DNA from 2 places in the Bradyrhizobium sp. CCBAU 11361 genome. Region 1 is predicted to be linked to the other one. Evidence: riboswitches for the same ligand, from Rfam matches in the RefSeq annotation. Region 1 holds a riboswitch; the other holds the start of a gene.
The links. Region 1 has a riboswitch for ZMP and ZTP ahead of glyA (serine hydroxymethyltransferase). Riboswitches for the same ligand answer to the same signal wherever they lie in the genome.
Positions count from the first base shown of each region.

Region 1 (15,215 bases):
ATATAAATCCCGGCCAGTGAGATCAGAAGGCCGAGCAACCACATCCGCAGCGGTAACACGACGGCGTAAACGAGGGCGCCGACACACCAGATCAGAAAATAGAAGGCGAACTTCAGTCCAGTGTGATAGCCGCGCACATCAGCGCGCTCCGCCACGACGAAAAGCGCAAGGATCGCGACGATCGCCAAAATCCAGGCTGGGCGCTTGCCAACTGATACCAACGCGAAAATCAGGACGTAATACCAGAATTCGTTGGACAGGCTCCACAACGCCAGATTGCCAGCGTAAGTCGAACAGGCAATGGTCTGAAGAAACAGCCCGTTGCACAAGGCTGCGGCTGGACTGACGCTGGACGAGAACAGTCCCGACGCGGCAAGGAGATATTGGTGGGAAGCAACAAATGGCTGCCATTTGTCCGACTGCGTGGCCAGCAGATAAAACAACAGGGAGACCGCAAGCGCCGGAAGCAGCACGACATAAAGGCGCGACGCTCTCGCGGAGAAGTAATCTATGGCGTTCAATTCGCCATTTTTCGCGCGCACCAATGCCGGCCCGCCGACCAAATAGCCGCTGAGCACAAAGAAGACGATGACGGCCGCAACGCCGTGCCCGCTCAAGGCCCATATTACAGAGTAGACGAGAACGATGGGGCCGTCATTGGTTGCGCCGGGAAGCTGTTCTTCGAAGAGGAGTTGATAGGAATGAAAAATCAGGACCTCGACGGCTGCGAGCCCGCGCGCTAGATCGAGCCAATCCGGAAGGTTCGAAGCCATGCCGACCTTTGAACGAAATCTGAACACCTTCTCCTCCAGAGGCGGACGAGCTTCGGAACGAGGGTGGTTTCGCGCCCGCACGCACAACGCGTAACAGTCTGCCGCCAGGCAAATTTGATGGTTCTCAAGAAACGCGTTGCGCCGCCAGGTCGCCCCAGCTCCGTCTGATCGAAAAATGAGGGGCCCGATGATGGCGTGGCGGGGCCTCCGAGGAGGTTTCCGAGGGTGTCGAGGAGGGCGCAGGATCAGCGACCTCCGCGGGAAACGAGCGAACTCCGTCCTTTCGGTGCAACTTCGCTATGCGTGTGAGCGGTGCTTTTCCCGGCCTGCGATCAATCCGCCTAGCTAAACCCGTTTGCCTTGCCACTCTTTCCACGGCAATATGCCCGCAAAACAACCATGAGGACGGGATAAGAAAATGGCGGCTCCCATCAAGTTCGGCGTTGGCCAAAGTGTGCTGCGCAAGGAGGATGACGCGCTCATCCGCGGCAAGGGCCGCTATACTGACGATTACGCGCCGCAGGCTGCGCTCCGCTGCTTGATGCTGCGCTCGCCGCATGCGCATGCCAAATACACCATCGATGCGAGCCGTGCCCGTACGCTGCCCGGCGTCGCGCTGATCCTGACCGCCGACGACGTCAAGGATCTTGGCAATCTGCCGTGCCTGTTCAATCTCGAGACCGATCCCTTCACCGGCCCGCCTTACCCGATCCTCGCGAAGGATGAAGTGCGCCATGTCGGCGATTCCATCGCCTTCGTGGTCGCCGAGACCATCGACCAGGCCCGCGACGCGATCGAGGCGATCGAGGTCAAATGGAGCCCGCTGCCATCAGTGACCGGCGTCGTCAATGCCGTGAAGAAGGGCGCGCCGCAGGTCTGGCCGGACAAGCCCGGCAACGTGCTGTTCGACGTCTCGATCGGCGACAAGGCCGCGACCGAAGCCGCCTTTGCCAAGGCGCATGCGGTCGCCGAGATCGCCATCGTCAATCCGCGCGTGGTCGCAAGCTTCATGGAAACGCGCGCGGCGGTCTGCGAATACGACGCCAAGCGCGACCATCTGACGCTGACGGTCGGCAGCCAGGGCAGCCACCGCCTGCGCGACATCCTCTGCCAGAACGTGCTGAACATCCCGACCGAGAAGATGCGGGTGATCTGCCCCGACGTCGGCGGCGGTTTTGGTACGAAGCTGTTTCCGTATCGCGAATACGCCCTGATGGCGGTTGCGGCGCGGCAGCTGAAGAAGGCGGTGAAATGGGCGGCCGACCGCTCCGAGCATTTCATGGGCGACGCGCAGGGCCGCGATAACGTCACCACCGCGAAGATGGCGCTGACTGAAGACGGCAAATTCCTCGCGATGGATTGCGACCTGATGGGCGACATGGGCGCCTATCTGTCGACCTTCGGGCCCTACATTCCGCATGGCGGCGCCGGCATGCTGCCGGGCCTCTACGACATCCAGGCCTTCCACTGCCGGGTGCGCACCATCTTCACCCACAGCGTCCCGGTCGATGCCTATCGTGGTGCGGGCCGGCCCGAGGCAGCCTATGTCATCGAGCGTCTGGTCGATGCCTGCGCACGAAAGCTCGACATGACGCCGGACGCCATCCGCCGCAAGAATTTCATTCAGCCGAAGGCGTTGCCGTACAAGACCGCGACGGGCAAGGTCTATGATTCCGGCGACTTCGCCGCGCATCTGAAGCGCGCGATGGAGATCGCCGAGTGGAAGGAATTTCCCAAGCGCGCCAAGGCGGCCAAGAAGAGCGGCCTGATCCGTGGCATTGGCCTTGCGAGCTATGTCGAGATTTGCGGCGTGATGGGTGAGGAGACGGCCAACGTCCGCCTCGATCCCAATGGCGACGTCACCGTCCTGATCGGCACGCAGTCGAGCGGGCAGGGCCACCAGACCGCCTATGCACAGATCGTCGCCGAGCAGTTCGGCGTGGCGCCGGAGCGCGTCCACATCCGTCAAGGCGATACCGACGAGATCGCCACGGGCCTCGGCACCGGCGGTTCGGCCTCGATACCCACGGGCGGCGTCTGCGTGGAGCGCGCTGCGGGCGATCTGGGCAAGAAGCTGAAGGAGTTCGCAGCGCAGGCGCTGGAAGCGAGCGCGGGCGACCTCGAGATCACCGATGGCGTGATCCGGATCGCCGGCACCGACCGCTCGATCTCCTTCGCCGACCTCGCCAAGCGCCCCGGCGCCGATCCGTCGAAGCTCAACGGCAGCGCGACCTTCGCCAGCGCCGACGGCACTTATCCCAACGGCACGCATGTGGCGGAAGTCGAGATCGATCCGGCGACCGGCATCATCAAGATCGTCAACTACGTGATCGTCGACGATTTCGGCAAGACGCTCAACCCGCTGCTGCTGGCGGGGCAGGTCCATGGCGGCGCCATGCAGGGCATCGGCCAGGCCTTGATGGAGCAGGTGGTCTACGGCGCGGGCGACGGCCAGCTGATCACCGCGACCTTCATGGACTACGCGCTGCCGCGGGCGGCGGACGGTCCGGACTTCGTGTTCGAGACCGCCAACGTCCCCTGCAAGACCAATCCAATGGGCGTGAAGGGGGCGGGCGAGGCCGGCGCGATCGGCTCCTGTCCGGCCGTCGTCAACGCCATCGTCGACGGGCTCTGGCGCGAGTACAAGATCGACCACATCGACATGCCGGCAACCCCGGAGCGGGTGTGGATCGCGATCAGCGAGCACCGTCGCCGTCACAGCCTGTAAGCCACAATCCTCCCGCGCGGGAATAAACGCCCCGCGCGGGGTTCTATCCATGGATGGACCGCGACTCCCGTGAAGCGGGTGGAGGGTCCAATCCCAAGGCATCTGCGAGTCGGAGAAACCAACAATGAAACGGACGATGATTGTCGCGACGACCCTGCTATTGGGCGCGGGTGCCGTGATGGCGCAGCAGGAGGTCGCGGTTCAACAGGACAATCTGATGCGCTCGCAGGCCAAGAGCCTCTACACGGTCATCCTGAAGATGACCAAGGGTGACATCCCCTACGACCAGAAGGCTGTCGACGAGGCGATCACCAATCTTGAGACCGACGTCGCCAAAATCGCCAAGACCTTCGAAGTCAATCCAAAGCAGGACGTGGTGAACGCGACCTATGGAGCGTCGCCGAAGGTTTGGAAGAACAAGGCCGACTTCGACTCCAAGATCCCGCCGGTGCAGAAGGCGATCGCGCAGGTCAAGGGCAAGATTACCGACGTCGCGAGCCTCAAGGCCGCCTATACCGCAATCAACGATCGTTGCTCCGACTGCCACGAGACGTATCGCCTGAAGTTGAAGTAGCCACCTCACTTTTTACACGCTCGACCTCGCAGCCCGGATGAGCGCAGCGATATCCGGGGAAGGTGGCCCCGCATGTCGCTTCGCTCATGCGGCTCGGAACGTTGCCTCAACCAGCACGGCCTGCGGGAACTGGTAGTTGCGGCAGGTCCGCAGGTCGGCTAAGTTGTACTTTACGAAGAGTCTCCGTGCTCATTCGTCCTATCGCGCGACTGGCGAGCTAACGTGGAATCGACCACGGTGAAGCGCGAAGGGTTTCGACGCCGATCGCCTGGGCAACCAATCTGCTGGAAAAACAGCGTGTTGAGGAGCCCGAGCATGCCGTCGTTTCGCAACGAACTGTCCATCAACGATCAAGAGATCGCCGCCGCCCTTGCGGGAGAAGAGCGCCGCCAACAGGACGGCGTCGAACTGATTCCGTCCGAGAATTACACCTACCCGGAGGTGCTTGAACTGCTCGGATCGGTCTTCACCAATAAATATTCCGAGGGATATCCGGGACGCAGATACTACGGCGGCCAGCAGTATACGGACAAGATCGAGAACCTCGCACGCGAGCGGGCCTGCTCGCTTTTTCGTGCCGGGCACGCCAACGTTCAGCCTCTTTCCGGATCACCGATGAATCAGGCCGTCTATCTCGGCCTGTTGGAGCCCGGCGACACCATTCTCGCCATGGACCTGTCCCACGGCGGTCATCTCACCCACGGCGCGCCGGTGTCCCACATGGGGCGCTTGTTCAACTTCATTCGCTACAAGACGGCCCCGTCAAACGGCGCGATAGATTTCAACGAATTGCGCGCGATTGCGCGTAAAGCGCGTCCGAAGATGGTGTTGTGCGGTTACAGCTCCTATCCGCGCGACCTGGACTATGCGGCATTCAAGAGTATTGCCGACGAAGTTGGCGCGCTCACGATGGCTGACGTGAGCCACTATGGCGGATTGGTTGCCGCGAATGTCATGCGCAATCCGCTTGATGCCGGCTTCGACGTCATGACGACGACATCCCACAAGACACTGCGCGGCCCCCGTGGCGGGATCATCCTGTGCCGGAAAGAAAACGCCGGTCGGATCGATGCTTCCGTATTTCCCGGTCTGCAGGGCGGACCTCACATGAACGTCGTGGCCGGGATTGCCGTCACGCTCAAGAAGGCGGCAACCTCGGATTTCCAGGTCTACGCGCGGCAGGTCTTGCGCAACGCGAAGGTTCTTGCCGGCGCGCTGATGGAGCGCGGGATGAAGCTGGTCACGGACGGGACGGACAATCACATGATGGTCGTCGATACGGTCGCGTCCGTCGGACTGGACGGGCGGGCAGCCGAGGATGTGCTTGATGCCATCGCCATCACCACAAACAAGCAAGTGATTCCGGACGATCCGCGCCCGCCGCTCAGGCCGAGCGGTATTCGCCTCGGGACACCGGCGGCGACCACGCGTGGCATGGGAGAACCCGAAATGCGTCGTATCGGCGAGTTCATTGCGGCGGCTCTGCAGGCGAACGGAAACGATGAGGTCGTCGCGCGCCTCAGGTCGGAGTGCGTCGAGATGTGCCGGGCTTTTCCCGTTCCAGGCGTAGTGTCCGGAGCAAATTCTGTTCCGAAGGCCTGACGGATCGTTGTCAGAGTGGTTATCTTCGGTCGAGCCGCCGCGGCGTTGATTCGACCTGCTGGATGCCGGCGCATCTCGCTCCCGATTGCCTCACGATGTTTGGAGTTCCAACGCGCGGCGCGGATCCTAGTCAACAGCGAGACTGGCCATGGTAAAACCCTTTCCGTCGAAGACCCACATCGGCAACCATATGCTGCATCCGGAAACGCTGATGCTGACCTATGGCTACGATCCGCAGCTGTCGGAAGGCGCCATCAAGCCGCCGGTGTTCCTGACCTCGACCTTCGTGTTCAGGACGGCCGAGGACGGGCAGGACTTCTTCGATTTCGTCGCCGGCCGGCGCGAGCCGCCGGAAGGCATGGGCGCGGGCCTGGTCTATTCGCGCTTCAACCACCCCAACAGCGAAATCGTCGAGGACAGGCTCGCGGTCTATGAGCGCACCGAGAGCTGCGCGCTGTTCTCCTCCGGCATGGCGGCCATCGCGACCACGATCCTCGCCTTCGTCCGCCCCGGCGACGTCATCCTGCACTCCCAGCCGCTCTATGGCGGGACGGAAACCCTGCTCACGAACACGCTTGCGCGCCTGTCGATCGGCGCCGTCGGCTTTGCCGACGGCATCGACGAGACGGCGGTCAAGCAGGCCTCGGAGGAGGCGATGCGCAAGGGCCGCGTTTCGATGATCCTGATCGAGACCCCGGCCAACCCGACCAACGGCCTGGTCGACGTCGCGATGATCCGCCGCATCGCCGACGCGATCGGAAAGGCCCAGGGACACACGCCGATCATCGCCTGCGACAACACGCTGCTCGGGCCGGTGTTTCAGCGGCCGATCGAGCACGGCGCCGACCTTTCGCTGTACTCGCTGACCAAATATGTCGGCGGTCATTCAGATCTGATCGCGGGCGCCGCGCTCGGTTCGAAGGCGATCATGAAGGGCATCAAGGCGCTGCGCGGCGCCATCGGCACCCAGCTCGATCCGCATTCCTGCTGGATGATCAACCGCTCGCTCGAGACGCTGAGCCTGCGGATGGAAAAAGCCGATGCGAATGCGCGGCTCGTCGCGGATTACCTGCGCGATCACGACAAGGTGGCGAAAGTCCACTATCTCGGTCACCATGAAGAGGCCTCGCCGGCCGGACGCGTGTTCGCAAGGCAGTGCCTGGGGGCGGGCTCCACGTTCTCGTTCGACATCGTCGGCGGCAAGGAAGCCGCGGTCAAATTCCTCAACGCGCTGCAAATCCTCAAGCTCGCGGTGAGCCTCGGTGGCACGGAGTCGCTTGCCAGCCTGCCTGCGACGATGACCCATTCCGGTGTTCCCGCCGATATCCGCCAGAAAATCGGCGTTCTCGATTCCACGATCCGGTTGTCGATCGGCATCGAGAATCCGTCGGATTTGATCGCCGACCTCGCGCAGGCGCTGAGTGCGGCTTAAGCTCCGGGCGACTGATTTCAAATGCTTCTCGTGAATCGAAACGGCCGGGCGCCCTCTCCAGCACCCGGCCTTCGCCGACGAAGCCGCCGCTAAAGCTTACTTCGTCACCTGACCGCGGATCTCGCCGCCCGGGTTGGCCGCAGTGTGAATGTTGACGTAGAGCTTGCCGGCCAGCAGATCGGCGGCCTGCGCATCGGTCAGGGTTGCAGAGCCCTCGACCGGGCTCGACGCCGCATTCGGGATCGCGACCGCGACGCCGGCGTTCTTGCCGGCCTCGGCCGGCCCGTGGAAATGAGCGGCGGTGGCGGGGCCGGAGAGGCCCGAATAGGTCACCTTCCAGGAGAGCTTCTTGCTCGCGGCGTCATAGTCCAGGTCGGCCGTTCCGGTGCCGCTGGTGGTGGTGGCGGGCACTTCGGACTTGCCATCCAGCGTCGCCTTCAGTTTCTCCGCGCTGGCCGGGGCGGCGAACGCGACGGCAGCTCCGAGTGCCAGCGTGGCAAAAAGTGCTCTGTTCATGGGTCTCTCCCTGTTGACGCCTGATTGCTATGAACCTGCAAACAGTGCGCGTCCGAGTTTATTCCCGGATCGGGCTCAAACCATCTAAATTATTCGTGGCTGGAGCAGCCACCGCCGAATCCGTAAGTTCGCCTGATCTCCATGGGATACCTCGATGCCGCGACGAACAATTCTTGTCATGCTGATGGCCGCCGTTGCGGGCTTCGGCGTCTATTGGTGGCTGACCGCGCCGGCTGCATCGGCCGTGCCGTTGCCGTCCCGCGCGCCGGATCTTGCCAACGGGCAGGAGATATTCAACGTCGGCGGCTGCTCATCCTGCCATGCCGTGCCCAACCAGCCAGACCGATTGCGGCTGGGCGGGGGCCTGGCGCTCGGCTCGCCATTCGGCACGTTCTATGCACCCAACATTTCCCCCGATCCCGCCGACGGCATCGGGCGCTGGAGCGAGGCCGACTTCGTCAGCGCCGTGATGCGCGGCGTGTCGCCCGATGGCAAGCACTATTTCCCGGCCTTTCCCTACACGTCCTACCATCTGGCGAAGGTCGACGACGTTCGCGATCTCTTCGCCTACCTGAAGACGCTGCCGCCGGTGTCCGGCAAGGTGCGTGACCACGACCTGCCGTTCCCCTTCAACATCCGCCGCAATGTCGGCATCTGGAAATTGCTGTTCATGGACGGCAAGCCGATCGTCGCCGACGGCGCGAAGTCACCGCAATGGAATCGCGGCGCCTATCTCGTCAACGGCTTCGGCCATTGCGCGGAGTGTCATGGCCCGCGCAATCTGCTCGGCGGCATCATCACCGCGCAGCGCTTCGCCGGCGGGCCCAATCCGGAAGGCGAGGGGTGGGTGCCGAACATCACGCAAAAGGGCATCGGCGAATGGAGCGCGAAGGATATCGCCAACCTCCTGAAGACGGGCGAATTGCCCGAGGGCGACAGCGTCGGCGGGGCGATGACGCGTGTGATCAAGAACACCTCGCAATTGTCGGAGGAGGACATCGCGGCGATGGCGGACTACGTCAAGTCGCTGCCGCCGGTGGACGGTCCGCCGCGCCCGAAGCGCAAGGAGGGTGGCGCGTAGGGCCGGTCCTTCCCCCGATTGGCACGCAGGGATCGCGCCAGCATCCTTTGTCGCGCTAGCCCGTGCCGAACGCCTTGAAGGTGATGATGGTGAGCGTGTCCTGGATGCCGGGCAGCACCTGCACCTTCTCGTTGACGAAGTGGCCGATGTCGGTGTCCTTGTCGACGTAGAATTTCACCAGCAGATCGTATTGGCCGGCGGTGGAGTAGATCTCGGAGGCGATCTCGGCTTCGGCGAGCGCATTGGCGACCGTGTAGGACTGGCCGAGCTTGCATTTGATCTGGACGAAAAAAGGAACCATTGCAGTCACTCCGAAGGCATATCTGACGGCTAATAGGCCAAAACCGGCCGGGCTTGGCAAGCGAACTTGCTGGGCGCCCGGGAGAGACCGCCTCGCGCGCGGACGCCGGTCCTGCCCTACGAGGTCAGGGCCGTTGCGGCGAATGCATCCCGGAGCCGCTGCGCAAGCTCGATCTTGCGATAGGGCTTGGTCAGAGATTGCGTGCGCGCTCGGCCCTGCTCGACCAGGGTCTCCAGCGCGTAGCCCGAGGTGAACAGGACCGGGAGACCGGGGCGAATGAGCCGGGCCTGATCGGCGAGCTCCCAGCCGCTCATGCCTCCCGGCATCACGATATCGGTGAACAGCATGTCGATGCCGGGATCGGTGCGCAGTCGCTGCAGGGCCTCCTTGCCGTTGACGGCCGCAATCACGCGATATCCAAGAGATTCCACCCTGCGGATGGCCGAGGAGCGCACGAACGGATCGTCTTCCGCGATCAGGATCGTCTCGTAGCCTCGCGGCGCCGCCTCCTCGCTCTCCTGCACGTCGGCCACCGATTGTCCGGCGCCGGCGCGCGGCAGGTAGAGCCGGACCGTCGTCCCCAGGCCCTGCTCGCTATAGATCGCGGCATGGCCGTCGGATTGCTTGGCGAAGCCATAGACCATGCTGAGGCCGAGGCCCGAGCCCTTGCCGACTTCCTTGGTGGTGAAGAACGGCTCGAAAGCATGCTCGATGACGTCAGGCGTCATGCCTTCGCCGTCATCGGTGACGGAGATCAGGGCGTAGCTGCCGGAGGCCACTTCCGGGTGAAGCGCGCGATAGTCGTCGTCGATCGCGGCGAGCTCGGTGCTCAGGGTGAGATGCCCGCCGGCCGGCATGGCGTCCTGCGCGTTGAGCGCGAGATTGAGGACTGCGGATTCGAGCTGGGCGCGGTCGGCGAAGGCCATGATGGAGCCGGCGCCGAACGCCGTCCTGATCTCGATGTTTTCGCGCAAGGTCCGCTTGAGCAGCTTGTGCATGGACTCGAGGAGGTCGCGGCACTCGATCGCGCGCGGTTGCAGCAATTGGCGGCGGCTGAACGCGAGCAGCCGCTGCGTCAGCTCCGCGCCCCGCTCGCCCGACAGGCAGATATCGTCGGCGAAACGCCTGAGGTCGGGACGGGCCTTGAGCTGGTCACTGAGAAATTCCGCGTTGCCGATGATGACGGTGAGCAGATTGTTGAAGTCGTGGGCGATGCCGCCGGAGAGCTGGCCGACCGTCTCCATCTTCTGCGCCTGCTGAAGCTGCTGCTCGGTCAGCTTGCGGTTGGTCAGGTCGTGGACGATTCCGACGTAGATCAGCTCGCCGTCCTGCCACGCCTGGCCCACCGACAGATTCATCGGAAAGGTCGATCCGTCCTTGCGCAGGCCGCCGGCTTCCCCGGTTGCGAAGCGCCGCGCACGACCCGCGGATGAGGGCCTCGCCTCGCTGGACATCAGCATGCCGATGTCGCGGTTCATGACCTCGTCGGCGCGATAGCCGAACAACCGTTCGCAGGCGGGATTGAACAGCAGAATGTGGGCTTGCGCGTCGAACAGGATGACGCCGTCGACCGCGGTCTCGACCACGGCGGTGAGGCGCGTCATGCTCTCGCGCAGCGCGCGCTGGGCTTCACGGACCTGTCCGAGCAGCTGGGCCGCATCCCGGCTCTTGGTCTCCTCCTCCTCGAGCGCGGCCTGGACCTGCCGGAACTCGAACGCCGAGGGGATCGTCAGGATTTTCGGCAGCAGCGGCCAGAGCGCACCGGCCGTGAAGACCGACGCAATGGCCGTCGCCGCCTTGACCATGCCCTCGATGCCGTAGACCGGGACCCAGAGCGTGTAGATCGACAGCAGATGCGTCAGGCCGCACGCCATGATGAAGACCGCGAACGCCCAGTAGAGCCACCCGAACTTGAGGTCGCGCCGCTTGGTGACGAGGATCGCGAGTGCAAACGGGATCGAGAAATAGGCTGCAGCGATGCAGGCGTCCGAGACGACGTGCAGCCAGATCAGTTCGGGCTCCCAGAGCAGGCAGATCCCGTGTGGCGAGAACATCGAGGAGTCGAGGAGACGTTCGAAGAAGGCCCACATGGTTCCACCCCGAAAGGCTTGCAGGTCGGGTCGGCCCGCAGCATTGGTGCCGTTGGACGGCTCTGCCGCCCAAGGTCTCACTCATCGATGGTGGAGGCCAAGGGCCGAGGCCGTGTCGGCCGTATATTGCAGCATGTGCCTGATTCGGGGCGACAATGCTGCGCGGGACCGGCTCCGCCTGACTCGCCTGGGCCCGGATCGGCGGTGCCGCAAATCACCGCTGCCGCGGCCGGTCCCGCTTGCTGGCGTTCCATGGTCGCGCTAGGACAGGCCATGGCGGTGTTCCTCTCAAACGACTGTATCCGGCGATGACGACGCCCGTGGCGCTCACCATAGCCGGCTCCGATTCGAGCGGCGGCGCCGGCATCCAGGCGGATCTGAAGACCTTCGCGGCGCTCGGCGTCTACGGCGCCTCCGCGATCACGGCGCTGACGGCGCAGAACACGCGCGGCGTCACCGGCATTCACGCAGTGCCGGCTGATTTCGTCACTGCGCAGATCGATGCGGTGTTCTCCGATCTCGACGTCGGCGCGGTGAAGATCGGCATGGTGGCCCAGGTCGCCAGCATCGATGCGATCGCGGCCGCGCTGGCGCGCTGGAAGCCGCGCCATGTGGTGCTCGATCCCGTGATGGTCGCAACGTCAGGCGATCGCCTGCTGGCCTCCGAGGCCGTGGAAGCCCTGCGCACACGACTGATGCCGCTGGCCTCGGTGATCACGCCGAACCTGCCGGAGGCAGCGGCTCTGCTCGACGAGCAGGTCGCGGCCAGCGAGGCCGGGATCGAAAGCCAGGGGCGGCGCCTGCTGGCGCTCGGTTGCCGTGCCGTCCTGATCAAGGGCGGGCACGGCGAGGGGGCCGAGAGCATCGACTATCTCGTCACGTCCGAAAACACGATCGCGCTCGCCGCGCCCCGCGTTGCCACCCGAAACACCCATGGCACCGGCTGCTCGCTGTCCTCGGCCGTGGCGGCGGGTCTTGCCAGCGGCGAGACTCTCGAACAGGCGGTGCGCAACGCCAAGGCCTGGATCAACGCCGCGATTGCGGCTGCCGACCGCTTCAGCGTCGGCCACGGCCACGGGCCGATCCATCATTTCCACAAGTTCTACTGACGCCGACCTCGAGCTGCGCGCCGGCCCCGCCGTTAACCAATAAGGCGACGGGTCCGGGCTTTTGGGGACAGCCATGGCCGCTTCATGTCGCCTGATTGTCGCATGCGACTGATATTCGCGGGGAGGGCGAGGCGAGGTTTGATTCGTATCTGAGGGTGCCTCAAAGGTTCAATGGTCATCCCCCTGTCACGGGATATTGTTACAGGCTGTCGCATGGGAAGCTACGATGTGAGTGACGAGAGCCCTGAAAGGCGCTTTCGCACCTTGTTTATCTCCGACGTTCATCTCGGAGCCCGCGGTTCGCAAGCCGACCTTCTGCTGGACTTCCTGCGCTACCATGACGCCGAGACGATCTATCTCGTCGGCGACATCGTCGACGGCTGGGCGCTGAAATCGAGCTGGCACTGGCCGCAATCGCATAACGACCTCGTCCAGAAGCTTTTGCGCAAGGCGCGCAAGGGCGCCAAGGTGATCTACATCCCCGGCAATCACGACGAGTTCCTGCGCAATTACTACGGCACGCATTTCGGCGGCATCGACGTGGTCGAGAACACCGTCCACACCGGCGTGGACGGCAAGCGCTATCTCGTCATCCACGGCGACATCTTCGACCTCGTGGTGCAGAACGCGCGCTGGCTCGCCCATCTCGGCGACAAGGCCTACGACTTCGCGATCCAGATGAATCGCTTCGTCAATTTCTTCCGGCGCATGTTCAAGGTGCCCTACTGGTCGCTGTCGCAATGGGCCAAGCAGAAGGTCAAGAACGCCGTCAACTATATCGGCGCGTTCGAGCAGGCGCTCGCCGCCGAAGCGCGCCGTCACGACGCCGACGGCGTGATCTGCGGCCACATCCACTATGCCGTGATCCGCGACGAGGCCGGCATCCGCTACATGAATTGCGGCGACTGGGTGGAGAGCTGCACCGCGCTGGTCGAGCACGACGACGGCCATTTCGAGATCATCACCTGGGCGGATCAGGCGCAAAAGCCGGCAGCCGTCCCGCAGGTCGCAGCAAGGGCCGCTTGATGCGCATTCTGGTCGCGACCGACGCCTGGCACCCGCAAGTCAACGGTGTGGTTCGGACGCTGACCAAGCTTGCTGACGCCGCCAAAGGGCTTAACGTTGAAGGTGTTAACGTTGAAGGTCTTGGCGTCGAGTTCACGTTCCTGACGCCGCAATCGTTTCGCACCTTCGCGATGCCGAGCTATCGCGACGTGCGGCTCGCGATGCCGCGCCCGGCGCGAATCGCGAAGCTGATCGAGGAAGCCCGGCCCGACAGCATCCATATCGCGACCGAAGGGCCGATCGGCCTGATGGTCCGCCGCTATTGCCGACAGCGCAAGCTGCCGTTCACGACCAGCTTCCACACCCGCTTCCCCGAATATGTCCGCGCCAGGGTGCCGGTTCCGGAATCCCTGATCTGGCGGGCGCTGCGCCGCTTCCATGCGCCGAGCCGCGCCGTGATGGCGGCGACCCCGGCGCTCGCCCGCGAGCTGACCGAGCGCGGCTTTGACAATGTCGTGCTGTGGCCGCGCGGCGTCGACACGCACTTGTTCCATCCCCGCGCGATCGATCTCTGCCTGCCGGCCCCGGTGTTCCTCTCGGTCGGCCGCGTCGCGGTGGAGAAGAATCTCGAGGCGTTCCTCGACCTCAAGCTGCCGGGCACCAAGGTGGTCGTCGGCGACGGCCCGGCGCGGGCTTCGCTCGAAGAGGCCTATCCGGACGCGATCTTCCTCGGGGAGAAGCACGGCGAGGCGCTGGCGGACATCTATGCGGCCGCCGACGTGTTCGTGTTCCCCAGCAAGACCGACACGTTCGGCCTGGTCCTGCTCGAAGCGCTGGCAAGCGGCCTGCCGGTCGCGGCCTTCCCGGTGAAGGGCCCCCGCGACGTGATCGGCGATGCGCCGGTCGGTGCACTCGATCACGATCTTCGCAATGCCTGCTTTGCCGCACTCGACATCTCCCGGCAGGCCTGCGTCGAATTCGCCGCCAACTACACCTGGGAAGCCTCGGCGAGGGCCTTCATCGACAGCATAAGGGTGGTCGGCGCGGTGCTGCCCGGCGGGAACGGCGGGGAACAGCCACGCTTCGTCGCCTGAAGGGGCTAGAGCCATTTCCGTTCCGATGGATCGGACCGGGCTCTAGATTCTTGTTTTGACGCGTTTTCTTCACGCGAACCGGTATCCACTTCGCTCGAAAACGCTTTCGAAACCCTCGCGCGGAGGTGTCTTGCCCGGGCCTCATCCGCCGCGATAAGGTCAGCCATGACCGAACAGCCCCTTCCGATCGGCCCCGCCGATATCGATGCCGCAGCGCGGGTGATCGCGCCCTTCGCCATCCGCACCCCGCTGTTGTCCTTTCCCGTGCTCAACGAGCGCGTCGGCGCCAAAGTGTTCCTGAAGCCGGAGATGCTCCAGCGCACCGGCTCCTTCAAGTTCCGCGGCGCCTTCAACAAGGTCGCCTCGATCCCGCAGGACCAGCGCGCCGGCGGCGTCGTGGCATTCTCCTCCGGCAACCACGCCCAGGGCGTGGCGGCGGCGGCCAAGATCCTCGACATGCAGGCGACCATCGTGATGCCCGCGGACGCGCCGCTCTCCAAGCGCGAGCGCACCAAATCCTATGGCGCCGAGGTCGTGCTGTATGACCGCGACCGCGACGACCGCGAGGCGATCTCGCGCAGCATCGCCGAGAAGCGCGGCGCGACGCTGGTCAGGCCGTATGACGATCCCTTCGTGATCGCTGGCCAAGGCACCGCCGGCCGCGAGATCGCGGAAGACATGGCAACGCTGGGCCTCAGCCCCGACATCGTGGTGGCACCGGCCTCTGGCGGCGGCCTGATCGCCGGCGTCGCGACCGCCGTGAAGGCGCGATATCCGCAGGCGCAGATCGTGGTGGCCGAGCCGGAAGCGTTCGACGATCACGGCATTTCGCTGACCGCCGGCCATCGCGAGCCGCATGGGCCGGCTGGCCGCACCATCTGCGATGCGCTGATGGCGCTGATCCCCGGCG
Region 1 is NZ_LBJZ01000192.1:149,322-164,536, forward strand. It holds gene XI08_RS32675 (acyltransferase family protein) at 1-800, opposite strand, end outside; gene XI08_RS32680 (xanthine dehydrogenase family protein molybdopterin-binding subunit) at 1,192-3,501, shown strand; gene XI08_RS32685 (cytochrome c) at 3,626-4,075, shown strand; ZMP/ZTP riboswitch at 4,271-4,356, shown strand; gene glyA (serine hydroxymethyltransferase) at 4,391-5,677, shown strand; gene XI08_RS32695 (cystathionine gamma-synthase family protein) at 5,826-7,109, shown strand; gene XI08_RS32700 (CHRD domain-containing protein) at 7,206-7,625, opposite strand; gene XI08_RS32705 (c-type cytochrome) at 7,780-8,706, shown strand; gene XI08_RS32710 (Lrp/AsnC ligand binding domain-containing protein) at 8,762-9,007, opposite strand; gene XI08_RS32715 (PAS domain S-box protein) at 9,124-11,097, opposite strand; gene thiD (bifunctional hydroxymethylpyrimidine kinase/phosphomethylpyrimidine kinase) at 11,406-12,206, shown strand; gene XI08_RS32725 (UDP-2,3-diacylglucosamine diphosphatase) at 12,420-13,232, shown strand; gene XI08_RS32730 (glycosyltransferase family 4 protein) at 13,232-14,305, shown strand; gene XI08_RS32735 (threonine/serine dehydratase) at 14,471-15,215, shown strand, end outside.

Region 2 (15,215 bases), on a different contig from region 1:
CCGGCGCGCTTCGGCTTCGGCCAGCGCACGCTGGGCGGCCGGCGTGAGCTGCTTGCGATCGGAAACGGAGGGCTGGTCACTCATCGTCGAGGTTCCTAGCGCAGGATCACGCGGCGTGCGACGCCCAATAACGCATTGCTGAAATGGTCACGGCGGGCTGTAAACGCGAGAGGCCATTCTTACATTTGGCATATTCGCGTGCCAGATATCGCTTTCTCAAGGCATGCGCCCATATCGGCGGAACTGCCGCTTGCTCAGAACCTTACTTCCGCATGCCATCTCAACGTTTCGCCCCACCATCCGAAGTGCCTGGTCTTGCGGCGCGGCGGATTGCCGCCGACATCGTCGACGGAGTCCTGCACAAGCACCGCACGCTTGACGACCAGCTCGACGGCGGCGGCGCCCATCCCGGACTGAAGACGCTGGCCGACCGCGACCGCGCGCTGATGCGCCGCCTGGTCGCGACCGTGCTGCGCCGGCTCGGCACGCTCGGCCATGTGCTGTCCCGCCTGCTCGACAAGGGCATTCCCTCCGACGCACCGCGCGCGCAGAGCGCGCTGCTGATCGGCGCCGCCCAGATCCTCTGGATGGACGTGCCCGATCATGCCGCCGTCGATCTCTCCGTCCGCCTCGTGCAATCCGACCGGCGCGCTGCGCGCTACGCCGGCCTCGTCAACGCCGTGCTGCGCCGCTGTGCGCGCGAGGGCCAGGCGCTGGTCGAGGAAGTTGCCACGCAATCGTTGGACCTGCCGCCATGGCTGCTGGCGCGCTGGAGCGCACATTATAGCGAGGCGACCGCAAGGAACATGGCACTGGCACTCGGCCATGAGCCGTCGCTCGATCTGACCGTGAAGTCGGACACCGAACAATGGGCGAGCCGCCTGCATGGCGAGACTCTGCCGACGGGGACGGTGCGGATGCTGCTGCATGGCTCGGTGACCATGCTGCCCGGCTTCGCCGAAGGACAATGGTGGGTGCAGGATGCCGCCGCCGCGTTGCCGGCCCGGCTGTTCGGCGACATCAAGGGCAAGTCCATTGCCGATCTCTGCGCCGCCCCCGGCGGCAAGACCGCGCAACTGGCGCACGCGGGCGCGCATGTCACGGCGGTCGACCGCTCGCCTGCCCGGGTGGCACGGCTGCGCGAGAATCTGGCGCGGCTGTCGCTCCAGGCCGAGACCGTCGTCGCTGACGCCGCGGAATGGGCCGGCCCTGCCGAAGGTTTTGACGGTATCCTGATCGACGCGCCCTGCACCTCGACCGGCACGATCCGCCGTCATCCCGACGTGGCCTGGCTGCGACAGGAGTCCGACATCGCCGCCCTGACCGCGCTCCAGCAGCGGCTGCTGCGAAAATCGGTCGCGCTGCTCAAGCCGGGTGGGACGCTGGTCTACTGCACCTGTTCGCTGGAACCCGAGGAGGGCGAGCACGCCATCGCCGCGCTGCTGGCCGCCGAGCCTGCTCTTCGCCGCCTCCCGATCGAGGCATCAGAGGTCTCGGGGCTGTCCGAGATCATCACCGCCGAGGGTGACCTGCGCACCCTGCCCAGCCATCTGCCGAACGCCGATCCCAAGCTCGGCGGGCTCGACGGATTCTTCGCCGCCCGGCTCGTTAAATCCTGATTTTGCACTGGTTTTTACAAACTCGACGTTGATTCCCGCCGTTCAAGGTGGTGTCAGACGGCCGATTTTGGGATTAATAAGGATTCGTCGGAATCCTCCTCTCCCCCTTCAAGGCAAGGCGTGTCGGTCGCTCAACGCAGACGTATCTCGACGCTGGTGATGAACCGCTTCGCGCGGAACATGCTCGCGCGCGCGAGCGGCGGTTCCGTTGCGCTGTCGCGGGTCTGGCCCGGCCGCACCGACCGCCTGATCATCGCGCCGCACGATCTGCGCACAGCGGACGCCACCCGCGCCGCCGAGATCTATGCCGGCCGTTTCGTCTTCGCCGGCAAGATCGTCAATTGCCAAGGCCGTTCGATCTTCGATCTCGAGCCGCCGTCGGAGGATTGGGAGGTTGCGCTGCTCGGCTTCGGCTGGCTGCGTCATCTGCGCGCCGCCGACACCGCGCTGACGCGCGCCAATGCGCGCGCGCTGGTCGAGGACTGGATCGCCAACCCCGCCAACAAGCGCCGCCCCGTCGCGCGGCGCGCCGACGTGCTGGCGCGGCGCGTGATCTCGCTGTTGTCGCAGGCGCCCCTGGTGCTCAACGACACCGACAACAAATTCTACCGCCGCTATCTGCGCGCGCTGGCCCGCGAGATCCGCTTCCTGCGCTACACCATGGTCAACATCCCGGACGGGGTGCCGAAGCTCCAGGTGCTGATCGCGCTTTGCTACACGACGCTCTGCCTCGCCAACCAGGCGCGACACATCCGCAGCGCCTCGAAAAAACTTTCGGACGAGTTGCAGCGGCAGATCCTGCCCGACGGCGGACACATCTCCCGCAATCCGGGCGCGCTGATCGAACTCCTGATCGACCTCTTGCCGCTGCGGCAGACCTTCGCCGCGCGCAACATCGCGCCGCCGCCGGCGCTGCTCAACGCGATCGACCGCATGATGCCGATGCTGCGCTTCTTCCGGCACGGCGACGGCAATTTCGCGCTGTTCAACGGCATGAGCGCAACGCCCTCGGACCTGCTCGCGACGCTGCTCGCCTATGACGACACCCACGGCGCGCCGATGTCGAACATGCCGCATACCGGCTTCCAGCGCCTCGATGCCGGCCAGACCACGCTGATCATCGACACCGGCCCGCCGCCGCCGGCCGGCGTCAGCCACGACGCCCATGCCGGCTGCCTGTCGTTCGAATTGTCCTCCGGCATCAGCCGCATCGTCACCAATTGCGGCATGCCGACCACGGGACGTGACAATTGGCGGCCGTTCGCGCGCGGCACGGCGGCGCATTCGACGCTGACCTATCACGACACCTCCTCATGCCAGTTCGTGGAGATGTCGGCGATGAAGCGGCTGTTGCATGGTGCGCCTGTCACCAGCGGCCCCGTCGAGGTCGAGAGCTATCGCGAAATCGTGCAGAACGGCACGCTGCTCACGACGTCGCATGACGGCTATCTCGCCAAATTCGGCGCGATCCATCGCCGCGTCCTGATGATCGCCAATGACGGGGCGCGCATCGACGGCGAGGATACGCTGTCGCCGCCGCAAGGCGGACGTTTCAAGGGCGCCGATGCCGATTTCGCGGTCCGCTTCCATCTGCATTCGGCGGTGAAGGCGAGCCGGCTGTCGGATGCCCGCGGCGTCATGCTGGTGCTGCCGAACCGCGACGTCTGGACCTTCGAGGCGCTCGACGACAAGGTCGATCTCGAGGACAGCGTGTTCCTGGCCGGCAATGACGGCCCCCGCCGCACCGCGCAGATCGTGATCCGGCAGGATGCCCGCCAGGCGCCCTCGATCCGCTGGAGTTTTGTCCGCTCCACCGCTTCGCCCGCGGTCACCAATGCCCGCCGCAACGCCCGGCGCGAGCCGGAACTTCCGCTGTAGAAGCGCACGATTCGGCCCCATCTCATCGTTGTGAAAATGGCCGAAAGCTGCTATCGAGCGCTCGCTCGCGCGACTGGCGACCTTGGATGGAGCACCATCGGGAAGCGCGGGACTTAAGACGCCGCGCGCCTGGGCATAGACACTCCTTAAGACAGAGGATCTTGCTCATGACTGACCACCCCCGCCGCGTCACCCGTGCCCTGCTTTCCGTGTCCGACAAGACCGGCCTGATCGGATTCGCCAAGGCGCTTGCCGCGCACGACGTCGAACTGGTTTCGACCGGCGGCACCGCAAAGGCGATCGCAGCGGCCGGCCTCAAGGTGAAGGACGTCTCCGAGCTGACCGGCTTCCCTGAAATGATGGACGGCCGCGTCAAGACGCTGCATCCGAAGGTGCATGGCGGCCTGCTCGCGATCCGCGACAACAAGGACCATGCAGACGCGATGAAGGCGCACGGCATCGCGCCGATCGATCTCCTCGTCGTCAATCTCTATCCGTTCGAGGCGACCGTGGACAAAGGCGCGGGCTTCGAGGATTGCATCGAGAACATCGACATCGGCGGTCCCGCGATGATCCGCGCCGCCGCCAAGAACCATGACGACGTCGCCGTGGTGGTCGAAGCCGAGGACTACAAGGCGGTGCTCGACGAGCTCGCCGCCAACAACGGTGCGACCACGCTGAAACTGCGCCGGCGGCTTGCCGCGAAGGCCTATGCGCGCACCGCGGCCTACGATGCTGCGATCTCGAACTGGTTCAACCGGCAGCTCGAGATCGACGCGCCCGATTTCCGCGCCTTCGGCGGCAGGCTGATCCAGTCGCTGCGCTATGGCGAGAACCCGCACCAGACCGCAGCGTTCTATGCGACCCCCGACAAGCGCCCGGGCGTCTCGACGGCGCGGCAGCTCCAGGGCAAGGAGCTCTCCTACAACAACATCAACGACACCGACGCGGCCTATGAATGCATCGGCGAGTTCGACGCCAAGCGCACCGCGGCCTGCGTCATCGTCAAGCACGCCAATCCCTGCGGCGTCGCTGAGGGCTCCGACCTCGTCAGCGCCTATCGCAAGGCGCTGGCCTGCGACTCCACCTCGGCGTTCGGCGGCATCATCGCGATGAACCGCGCGCTCGACGCCGACACCGCGCGCGAGATCACGAAGATCTTCACCGAGGTGATCATCGCGCCCGACGCCAGCGAGGAGGCGATCGCCATCATCGGCGCGCGCAAGAATTTGCGCCTGCTGCTCGCCGGCAGCCTGCCCGATCCGCGCGCGCCCGGCCTCACCGCCAAGACGGTGGCCGGCGGCCTTCTGGTGCAGAGCCGCGACAACGCCGTGGTCGACGACATGACCTTCAAGGTCGTAACCAAGCGTGCGCCTGATGAAGCCGAGATGCGCGACCTCAAGTTTGCGTTCCGCGTCGCCAAGCACGTCAAGTCCAACACCATCATCTACGCCAAGGATCTCGCCACCGTCGGCATCGGCGCGGGCCAGATGAGCCGGGTCGATTCAGCCCGCATCGCGGCGCGCAAGGCGCTGGATGCGGCGGCTGAGCTGAAGCTCGCCGAGCCGCTCACCAAAGGCTCGGTGGTGGCATCGGATGCGTTCTTCCCGTTCGCCGACGGCATGCTCGCCTGCATCGAAGCCGGCGCCACCGCCGTGGTGCAGCCCGGCGGCTCGATGCGCGACGACGAGGTGATCAAGGCCGCCGACGAGCACGGCATCGCCATGGTGTTCACGGGCACGCGGCACTTCAGGCACTGAGCTTTTGGTGCACTAAGCTCTCAACGGGTCGTCCCGGCCTAGTGCGCAATTGCGCACGGGGGCCGGGACCCATACCCACAGGGAGTAGTTTGGTCCGCGGTACTAGCCGCGTCGCGCCAACGATAGATCACGCGGTATGGGTCCCGGCCTGCGCCGGGACGACATCGGATGTGTGGCGATTGCGCTTCGCTCTATCCGGGCTACGAAGCTACTCCCGCACCCGCATCAACAGCCCCAGTCCCGCGACGAAGAACACGACCAGCACGGCCATGCCGCCCTTCTGGCTCGCCGTCGCCGCGGTGATCACGCCGATCAGCAGCGGGCCGATGAAGGACGTCACTTTCCCGGTCAGCGCGAACAGGCCGAAATACTGGGCGATGCGATCCTTGGGTGCGAGGCGGATCAGGAGCGTGCGCGAGGCGGCCTGAAGTGGTCCGCCGGCAGCGCCGATCAGGCAGCCCAGCACGAGATAGGCGCGCTCCGCGGCGCTCGAGAACAGGGGCGCGCCGGGCTGGGGGGCTGCGACCTTGACGAACAGCACGCTGTCCTTGTCGACCAGAAGGATCGCCGCCACCGACAGCAGCAGGATCAGCAGGCTGCCGGCAATGACGCGCTTCGGCCCGAGTCGATCGTCGAGCTTGCCGCCAAGCCACGCGCCGAGGGCGCCGGCAATCGCGAGCATGATGCCGAAAGTGCCGATCTGGATCGTGTGCCAGCCGAAGGTGCCCGCGGCATAGATGCCGCCGAAGGCGAACAGCGACACCAGGCCGTCGGTGTAGATCATGTTGGCGAGCAGGAACGCTGCGAGCGATTTCTGCTGCGGCAAACTCCTGATCGATTGCTTCAGCTCCGACAGGCCTTCGCGCAGCGCTTCGCGCACCGGGCGCTTCGCCGGATAGTCCGGCGTGAACAGGAACATCGGCGTCACGAAGATGATGAACCACAACCCGGTCAGCGGTCCGGCGGCGCGATCTCCCCGATGACTGGCGGGATCAAGCCCGAACAGCGGCGTGAGACCGAGCAGCGTGCGTCCGGTCTCGGGATTCGCCGCGAGCAAGCCGAGCACGATGATCAGGCTGACGATGCCGCCGATGTAACCCGTGGCCCAGCCGGTGCCGGAGAGCCGGCCGATCCGCTCCGGCGGCACCAGGGTCGGCATCATAGCGTTGTTGAAGACGGTGGCGAATTCCGCGCCGACGCTGGCGAGCGCGACCGCGGTGAGGAGGGGCGGAATGACCGAGGGATCGCCGGGCTTGCCGATCCACAGCGTGCAGGACGCCAGCACCAGCAGCGCCCCGAACCCCGCGATCCATGGCTTCCTGCGGCCCGAGGCATCTGCGATCGCACCCAGCACCGGCGACATCAGCGCGATGGCGAGGCCCGCAGCCGCCATCGCAAAGCCCCACAACGATTGGCCGGTGGCAGGATCTGGCGCAATGCTGGTGGCGAAATAAGGCGCGAACACGAAGGTCGTGATCAGCGTAAAATAGGGCTGCGCGGCCCAGTCGAAAAAGATCCAGCTGACGACGGCGGCGCGCGGCGGATAGGTCCGCTGGGCGCTGGCCATGCGCGCATCCGAGGCGATCGTCGTCATCACGCAGTCCTCATCACGAACAGTTTTGCCTGTCTTGGGGCAACCGTATAGCATTGCAGCGGCACGTGTGAACCGTCCCGAGGACCCCGCGGAAATTTGATTATGTCGTCATTTTCGACACGGCGGACATTTTTGGCCTTCCTTGCCGCTCTGGCGCTTGGAGTGGCGTCTGCGACCGCGCAGGATGCGCGGCGCGCCTATGTCCCGCCCGCGCTCGACACTGTGCATGCCGTTGCAGCCGAGCACGGCATGGTGGTGGCGCAGGAAAAGATATCGGCGCAGGTCGGCGCCGATATCCTGCGACGCGGCGGCAATGCCGTCGATGCCGCGGTCGCGACCGGCTTTGCGATGGCCGTGACCTATCCACGCGCCGGCAATATCGGCGGCGGCGGCTTCATGGTGATCCATTCCGCTGAGCGCAACGAAGACATCGCGATCGACTATCGCGAGACCGCGCCGGCAGCGACCACGCCGCAGATCTTCCTCGGTCCCGACGGCAAGCCCGACACCGCGAAGTCGCGCGATTCCGCACTCGGCATCGGCGTGCCCGGCACTGTCGCGGGCCTCGCGCTGGCGCTGGAGAAATACGGCTCGGGCCAGTTCACGCTGGCGCAATTGCTCGAGCCCGCGATCGCGATCGCCCGCGACGGATTCATCGTCAGCGACGATATCGCCGATAGCCTGCCAGGTTGGCACCGGCGCCTCGTGCGCTGGCCTTCTTCGGCCAGGATTTTTTCGCGGCCTGATGGCACCTCACTCGGTGAAGGGGATCGACTGATACAGAGTGATCTCGCCGAGACGCTCTCGACCGTCGCCGCGCAGGGTCCGCGCGGCTTCTATGAGGGCCCGGTTGCGGAAAAGCTCGCCAAGGCCCTGTCCGACGCCGGGGGCATCATGACGGCTGCCGACCTGAAGGCCTATCAGCCAATCCTCCGCGCGCCCGTGCGCGGCACCTATCGCGGCTACGACATCGTGTCGATGCCGCTACCTTCCTCCGGTGGCGTGGTGCTGGTGGAGACGCTCAACATCCTCGAAGGCTTTCAGCTCGCGGAGCTGAAGCAGGGCTCGCCGGCGTCGCTGCATCTCCTGATCGAGGCCATGAGGCGCGCCTATGCGGACCGCGCGCGCTATCTCGGCGATCCCGCCTTCGTCAACGCACCGACCGAAACGCTGACCGCAAAGGACTACGCCGCCAAGCTGCGCGCCGGCATCTCCGCCGATCGCGCCACGCCGTCGAAGGAGCTCGTGTCTGCCGCCACCTCACCCCGCGAGGGCAGCAACACCACGCATTTCTCCGTCGTGGACGGCCGCGGCAACGCCGTCAGCAACACATACACGCTGAACTTCAGCTATGGCGTCGGTCTCGTCGCTGATGGCACCGGCGTGCTGCTCAACAACGAGCTCGACGATTTCACTGCGGCGGTCGGCGCCTCCAACGCCTATGGCCTCGTCGGCTTCGAGGCCAATTTGCCAGGTCCCGGCAAGCGGCCGCTCTCCTCGATGTCGCCGACCATCGTGCTGAAGGACGGCAAGCCTATGCTGGTGACGGGCTCGCCCGGCGGCAGCCGGATCATCTCCACCGTGCTCCAGGTGATCGTGAATGTGCTCGATTACAAAATGGACGTGGCCGCCGCCGTTGCCGCACCGCGGTTGCACCATCAATGGCTGCCGGACGAGGTGCGCATCGAGCGCGGTTTTCCGGAGGATGTCCTGCTCGCGCTGAAGGCGATGGACCATGTCATCGTTGAGCCGATGGGACAGACCTCCGCCAATTCGATCGCGGTGACACCGAGCGGCCCCCTCGGCGCACCTGATCCGCGCACGCGCGGCGCGGAAGCAGCGGGCCAGTAACTCGTCCGCCGCATGGCACCGAAGCTGGCGCCGGCTTGCGCCCGCTGCCACGCGTGCTACCACCGCGCAGCTTCAGAAACTGCCGGGGAAACGCAACATGACCACAGCCGATCCGAACCAGCGCATCGAACGCGCCGAGATCGAGGATACCAGCCTTCTCGCCTTCTATCGCGACATGAACGCGCCGGAGCGCCGGACGTTCTGGGCCTGCGCGGCGGGCTGGGCGCTCGACGGCATGGACTTCATGATCTATCCGCTGGTGATCGGCACTATCATCGCGCTGTGGAAGGTCGACGCGGCCTCGGCAGGTCTCGCCGGCACGGTGACGCTGCTGGCCTCTGCGATCGGCGGCTGGCTTGGCGGCTACCTCTCCGACCATATCGGACGGGTCAGGACGCTCCAGATCACCATCATCTGGTTCTCGTTCTTCTCGCTGGTCTGCGCCGTCGTGCAGAATTTCGACCAGCTCCTGATTGCACGCGCCGTGCTCGGCCTCGGCTTCGGCGGCGAGTGGGCGGCGGGCGCCGTGCTGATGGGCGAGGCGATCCGGCCGCAATATCGCGGGCGCGCCGTCGGCTCGGTGCAATCGGGCTGGGCGGTCGGCTGGGGTCTCGCCGTGCTGTCGCAGGCGATCCTGTTCTCGGTCTTGCCGGCCGAGTCGGCATGGCGCTGGATGTTCGTGATCGGCGCGCTGCCGGCGCTGCTGGTGTTCTACATCCGCCGCTCCGTCACCGAGCCCGAGATCGCGGCTGAAGCCCGGGCCAAGCAGGCCGCGAGCGGCGATCGCCCGGCGATCTGGGAAATTTTCTCCGGCCCGATCCTGAAGACCACGATCCTGGCCTCGCTGATGGCGACGGGTTGCCAGGGCGGCTACTACGCCGTCACCTTCTGGGTGCCGCAGTTCCTGACCAAGGAGCGGCACCTGTCGATCGTCGGTTCGACCGGCTATCTCTCGACGCTGATCATCGGCTCTTTCATCGGCTACCTCGTCGGCGCATGGCTCGCGGACCGCATCGGCAGGCGCAATCTGTTCCTGATCTTCTCGCTCGGGGCCATGGCCGTGGTGCTGCTCTACACGCAGCTGCCGCTGACCAACGAGATCCTGTGGGTGCTCGGCTTCCCGCTGGGCTTCTTTGCCTCGGGCTATTTCTCAGGGATCGGCGCGTTCCTGACCGAGCTCTATCCGACGCGGCTGCGCGGCTCCGGCCAGGGCTTCTGCTACAATTTCGGCCGCGGCGTCGGCGCGCTGTTTCCGTTCCTCGTCGGTGCGCTGTCGGCAACGACGTCGCTCGCGAACGCAATCGCGATGTTTGCGGTGGTGGCCTACGCGCTGTTCTTCATCGCCGCCTTCGCGCTGCCGGAGACGCGCGGTCGCGTGCTGCACGCGGACTGACTACTCGGCGTCATCCCGGGTGGCTCGAAGAGCCGAACTATGGTGCGCAATTGCGCACCTGAGGATCTCGAGATTGTGGCGCGAGATTCCGGGTTCGGTGCTGCGCACCGCCCCGGAATGACGGGAGAGTGGCTTACCGCCCCACCTGGTACGGCCCGCCTTTTTCCAGCGCCCTGGCGTAGGCCGGCCGCGCATGGATGCGCTCCAGGAACGCCATCGCCTTGGGATGGCCCTGCTCCAGCCCGCCGCGCGCTTGCGCGGCTTCGAGCGAGAAGCTCATCTGGATGTCGGCTGCGGTGAACTCGTTGCCGGCGAACCACTCGCTCTTGGCAAGCTCGCCTTCCCAGTAGTCCATGTGCTGCTTGAGCTGCGGATTGACCAGCGCGGTGAGCGCCTGGTTCGAGACCTTGCGCACCAGCGGACGAAGCAGCGCCGGCGCACGCTTCGGCATCAGCGTGAACAGCAGCTTGAGCAGCAGCGGCTGCATCGCCGAGCCTTCCGCGTAGTGCAGCCAGTAGGTGAAGCGCAGGCGCTCGGGCGTGTTCGGCGGCGGGATCAGCCGGCCGTTGCCGTAGGTGGCGACGAGATATTCGATGATCGCCCCGGATTCCGCGATGGTGTTGCCGTTGTCGGTAATGACGGGCGACTTGCCGAGCGGATGGATGGCGCGCAGCTCCTTCGGCGCGCGCATGTCCGGCTGGCGCTGATAGCGCACGATCTCGTAAGGCACGCCCAACTCCTCGAGCAGCCACAGCACGCGCTGCGAGCGGGAGTTGTTGAGGTGATGGACGGTCAGCATCGGTGAGTCCCCAGGCTAGGCGTGGTCAGTTGGCCGCGTTCGTGCCAGCCCGGGAACGCAATGTCGAGCCATCCGGACGGATATTTTCACCCGGGTATATTGACGTAAGCAATTTACCCGGGTATTAAAGAGCCAACGTCATCAATTATGGCAATGATTCCAATGCAAAGGACTTTCACAGCTTTTCAGGGCCAGCGCCGCCTGGCGTCCGGGCCCGCAGGAGAGGTCGCGCTGGTCGTCAAGCGGATCGCGCCACCGCCGAACGAGCCCATCATCATCTTCGAGGACTCGACGGGCCGATCGATCGACTTCGATCTGCGCGGCGGGGATCGCGAGGTGCTGGCGCGGGTGACGAAGCTCGTCCCGCCCCCGGTGGAGGAAACCCCACCGCCGGCCGAGCCGCGCGGGCGCGGCAGGCCGAAGCTCGGCGTGGTCGCGCGCGAGGTGACGCTGCTTCCGCGGCACTGGGAGTGGCTCAACGCGCGGCCAGGCGGCGCCTCGGTCGCGCTGCGCAAACTCGTCGACGAGGCAAGGCGTGCCAGCGGCGACAAGGACCGCGAGCGGCAGGCGCGCGATGCGGCCTATCACTTCATGTCGACCATGGCGGGCAACCTGCCGCAGTTCGAGGAAGCCTCACGGGCATTGTTCGCCGATGACCGGCGGCGCTTCACCGGGCTGATCGCGGACTGGCCGACTGACATCCGCGACCACATCGTCAAGCTCGCCTACAGCGACCGCGCGTAAACCGCGCGGCGCTTTCTCTCAACCCTATCGACGGCCGAAGCCGCGCCTCGCGCGGCAACGGCTTCGCACGCCCTGATGAAAGGCCAATCCATGTCCGCCGCCAAGCCGCTCTGGACAACATTCCTCCGCTTCCTCGCGCCCCTGATGCTGAGCAACGCACTGCAATCGTTGTTCGGCACCGTCAGCAACGTCTATCTCGGCCAGATGATCGGCGTCGACGCGCTCGCGGCGGTCTCGGCGTTCTTCCCGGTGATGTTCTTCCTGTTCGCCTTCGTCATGGGCCTGAGCACCGGCGCCACCGTGCTGATCGGCCAGGCGTTCGGCGCCGGTGAACACGGCAGGATCAAAATCGTTGTCGGCACGACGCTCGCGGTCGGCCTGCTGCTCTCGATCTCGATTGCGCTGGTCGGCGGCCTGTTGAGCCGGCCATTGATGATGGCGCTCGCGACGCCCTCAGACATTCTCGATCAGGCCTCCGCTTATGCGCGCATCATGCTGCTGACGATGCCGCTCGGCTTCGTCTTCCTGCTGATGACGGCGATGATCCGCGGTGTCGGCGATGGGCTCACGCCTCTGCTGGCGCTGGCGTTGTCGACCGCGATCGGCCTGATCCTGACGCCGATGCTGATCCGCGGCGCGTTGGGATTGCCGGCGGCCGGCATCGCCAGCCCGGCATGGGCGGCCGCGATCGCCAATGCGCTGACGCTGATTGCGCTGGCCGTCTATCTGCGGCGAAAGCAACATGCGCTTGCTCCCGATGCCGCGCTGCTGCGTCATCTGCGGCTCAACAGATCCGTACTCGGCAAGATTCTCGGCATCGGATTGCCGAGCGCGATCGGCATGGTGGTGATGGCGATCGCCGAGCTCGTGCTGCTCGGCCTCGTCAACGGCTTTGGCTCCGACGCCACCGCCGCCTATGGCGCCGTCAACCAGGTGATGGGCTATACGCAGTTCACGGCGATGTCGATCTCGATCGCGGTCTCGATCCTCGGCGCGCAGGCCGTCGGCGGCGGCGACAGAGCCCGGCTCGACGGCATCGTGCGCACCGGCCTCGCCTTCAACCTCGTCCTGACCGGCGGCCTCGTGGCGTTGATCTATCTCGCGCCACGCGCCGTGCTCGGCATCTTCATCACCGACGGCGCCGTGCTCGATCTGGCGAAGGAGTTGCTCACCATCGCCTTGTGGAGCTCGGTGCCGTTCGGCCTGGCAACGGTGTTTTCCGGAGCCATGCGCGCCGGCGGCGTGGCGCTGACGCCGATGCTGCTCTCGATCTTCGCGATTCTCGCGATCGAACTGCCGGCTGCGGTCATCCTGAGCCGCACGATTGGCCTGAAGGGCGTATGGGCCGCCTATCCGATCGTGTTCTGCGCCATGTTCATTTTGCAGATGGGCTATTACCTCCTGGTGTGGCGCAGGCGGGCGATCCGTCGTCTGATCTGACCGGATCATCAAGGTATTATGACCATCATTAAACGGTGGACCCGTGGCGCGCGCTGCGCCACAATGGATGAAAAGCCAGAGCAAAAGTCAGGTCAGGGAGAACGAATTTGACCCGCACCGCCCCGCAATTCCTGTTCGATTTCGGCAGCCCGAACGCCTATCTCAGCCATCTGGCGATCCCGGCGATCGAGCAGCGCATCGGCGTCAAATTCGAATATGTGCCGATCCTGCTCGGCGGCATCTTCAAGTCGACCAACAACAGGTCGCCGGCCGAGACGCTCGCCGGCGTCAAGAACAAGCGCGAATTCCAGGCGGTCGAGACCGAGCGCTTCATCAAGCGCTTCAAGGTCCAGCCTTACGTCTTCAACCCGCACTTCCCCGTCAACACGCTGAACCTGATGCGCACCGCGATCGCAGCGCAGCTCGAGGGCGTGTTCGAGACATATGTCGAGGCCGCCTTCCACCACATGTGGCGCGAGCCGAAGAAGATGGACGACCCTGAAATCGCGGCGAAGGCGCTGGCGTCCTCCGGCCTCGATGCGCAAAAGCTGTTCGCGCGCGCCCAGGAGCCCGAGGTGAAGGGCAAGCTGATCAAGAACACCGAAGAGGCGGTCGCGCGCGGCGCGTTCGGCTCGCCGACCTTCTTCGTCGGCAACGAGATGTTTTTTGGCAAGGAGCAGCTGCGCGAGGTCGAGGAGATGGTATCGGGAAAGTGATTCCCCGATCGTGCGCGGAACGAGCAATCTCCTCACCGTCGTCCTGGCCTAGTGGGCAATTGCGCAACTAGGCCAGGACGACGGCAAGAGAAAACAAGGACAATCCCATGCGTATCCTCGTGGTCGGCGCCGGCGCCATTGGCGGCTATTTTGGTGGCAGGCTGTTGCAGGCCGGCCGCGACGTCACCTTCCTGGTCCGGCCGCGCCGCGCCGCCGAGCTGGCGAGCGCCGGCCTCGTCATCAAGAGCCCGAACGGCGACGTGACGCTGAAGGCTCCGCCGACGGTCGAGGCCGACAAGCTCAAGGACAAGTTCGACGTCGTGCTCCTGAGCTGCAAGGCGTTCGATCTCGACGATGCCATCAAGTCGTTCGCAGCGGCGGTCGGGCCTGATACCGCGATCATTCCGATGCTGAACGGCATGAAGCATCTCGACACGCTCGATGCCAGGTTCGGCAAGGAGCGCGTGCTCGGCGGGCTCTGCGCCATCGCCGCGACCTTGAACGAGAAGCGCGAGGTGGTGCAGCTCCAGCCGATGCAGGCGATCAGCTACGGCGAGCGCGACGGCAAGCCGTCCGACCGGGTCAAGACGATCGACGAAGCCTTCAAGAGCGGCATCGTTGGTGCCACGGCCAGCCAGAACATCATGCAGGACATGTGGGAGAAGTGGGTGTTCCTCTCCTCGCTCGCGGCCTCCACCAGCCTGATGCGCACCTCCGTTGGCAACATTCTCGCCGCGCCCGGCGGCCGGGACTTTTTGCTGGGCATGCTGGACGAGACCAGCGCGATCGCCACCGCGTCAGGCTATCCGCCGGGTGGCCCGTTCTTCGAGCGGGTGAAGGGCAACCTCACCACCGAGGGCTCGCCGATGACGGCGTCGATGTTCCGCGACATCAAGGCCGGCCTGCCGGTCGAGGCCGATCACGTCATCGGCGATCTCATCGCACGCGGCGATGCCGCCAAGGTGCCGGTGCCGAAGCTGCGCATCGCGTATACGCATTTGAAGGCGTATGAGAAGCAGCGGGCGGGGTAGCGGCCAGCCACGCGCTCGGTGTCGTCCCGGACAAGCGTAAGCGCAGATCCGGGATCCATAACCACAAGATTACATCGTACGCGAAGTCGTCACTCCGAGTCCCCGTAACCACATCTTCCTGTGGGTATGGGTCCCGGACCTGCGCGCGCTTGAGGCGGGCTTGTCCGGGACGACAGCGGAGTTTACCGCTACACTTCCCGCACTACTGCAAATGCGCCAGATAATGCGCGACCGCCGTAATCTCTTCTTCGCTCATCGCATAGGCGACATCGGCCATCGCGGCGACGCCGCCGCCGACGCGCTGGCCGGCCTTGTAGTCGTGCAGCGCCTTCGCGAGATACTCCTCGCGCTGGCCGGCGAGGCGCGCGACGGCTTTGGTGCCCGCGTAGG
Region 2 is NZ_LBJZ01000189.1:105,173-120,387, reverse strand. It holds gene XI08_RS29660 (DUF1674 domain-containing protein) at 1-84, opposite strand, end outside; gene XI08_RS29655 (RsmB/NOP family class I SAM-dependent RNA methyltransferase) at 273-1,619, shown strand; gene XI08_RS29650 (heparinase II/III family protein) at 1,779-3,497, shown strand; ZMP/ZTP riboswitch at 3,557-3,639, shown strand; gene purH (bifunctional phosphoribosylaminoimidazolecarboxamide formyltransferase/IMP cyclohydrolase) at 3,665-5,257, shown strand; gene XI08_RS29640 (MFS transporter) at 5,466-6,851, opposite strand; gene ggt (gamma-glutamyltransferase) at 6,954-8,702, shown strand; gene XI08_RS29630 (MFS transporter) at 8,800-10,095, shown strand; gene XI08_RS29625 (glutathione S-transferase family protein) at 10,229-10,894, opposite strand; gene XI08_RS29620 (DUF2239 family protein) at 11,057-11,638, shown strand; gene XI08_RS29615 (MATE family efflux transporter) at 11,714-13,078, shown strand; gene XI08_RS29610 (2-hydroxychromene-2-carboxylate isomerase) at 13,186-13,794, shown strand; gene panE (2-dehydropantoate 2-reductase) at 13,902-14,825, shown strand; gene XI08_RS29600 (c-type cytochrome) at 15,028-15,215, opposite strand, start outside.
Region 2: another riboswitch for ZMP and ZTP. It lies ahead of purH (bifunctional phosphoribosylaminoimidazolecarboxamide formyltransferase/IMP cyclohydrolase); the one in region 1 lies ahead of glyA (serine hydroxymethyltransferase).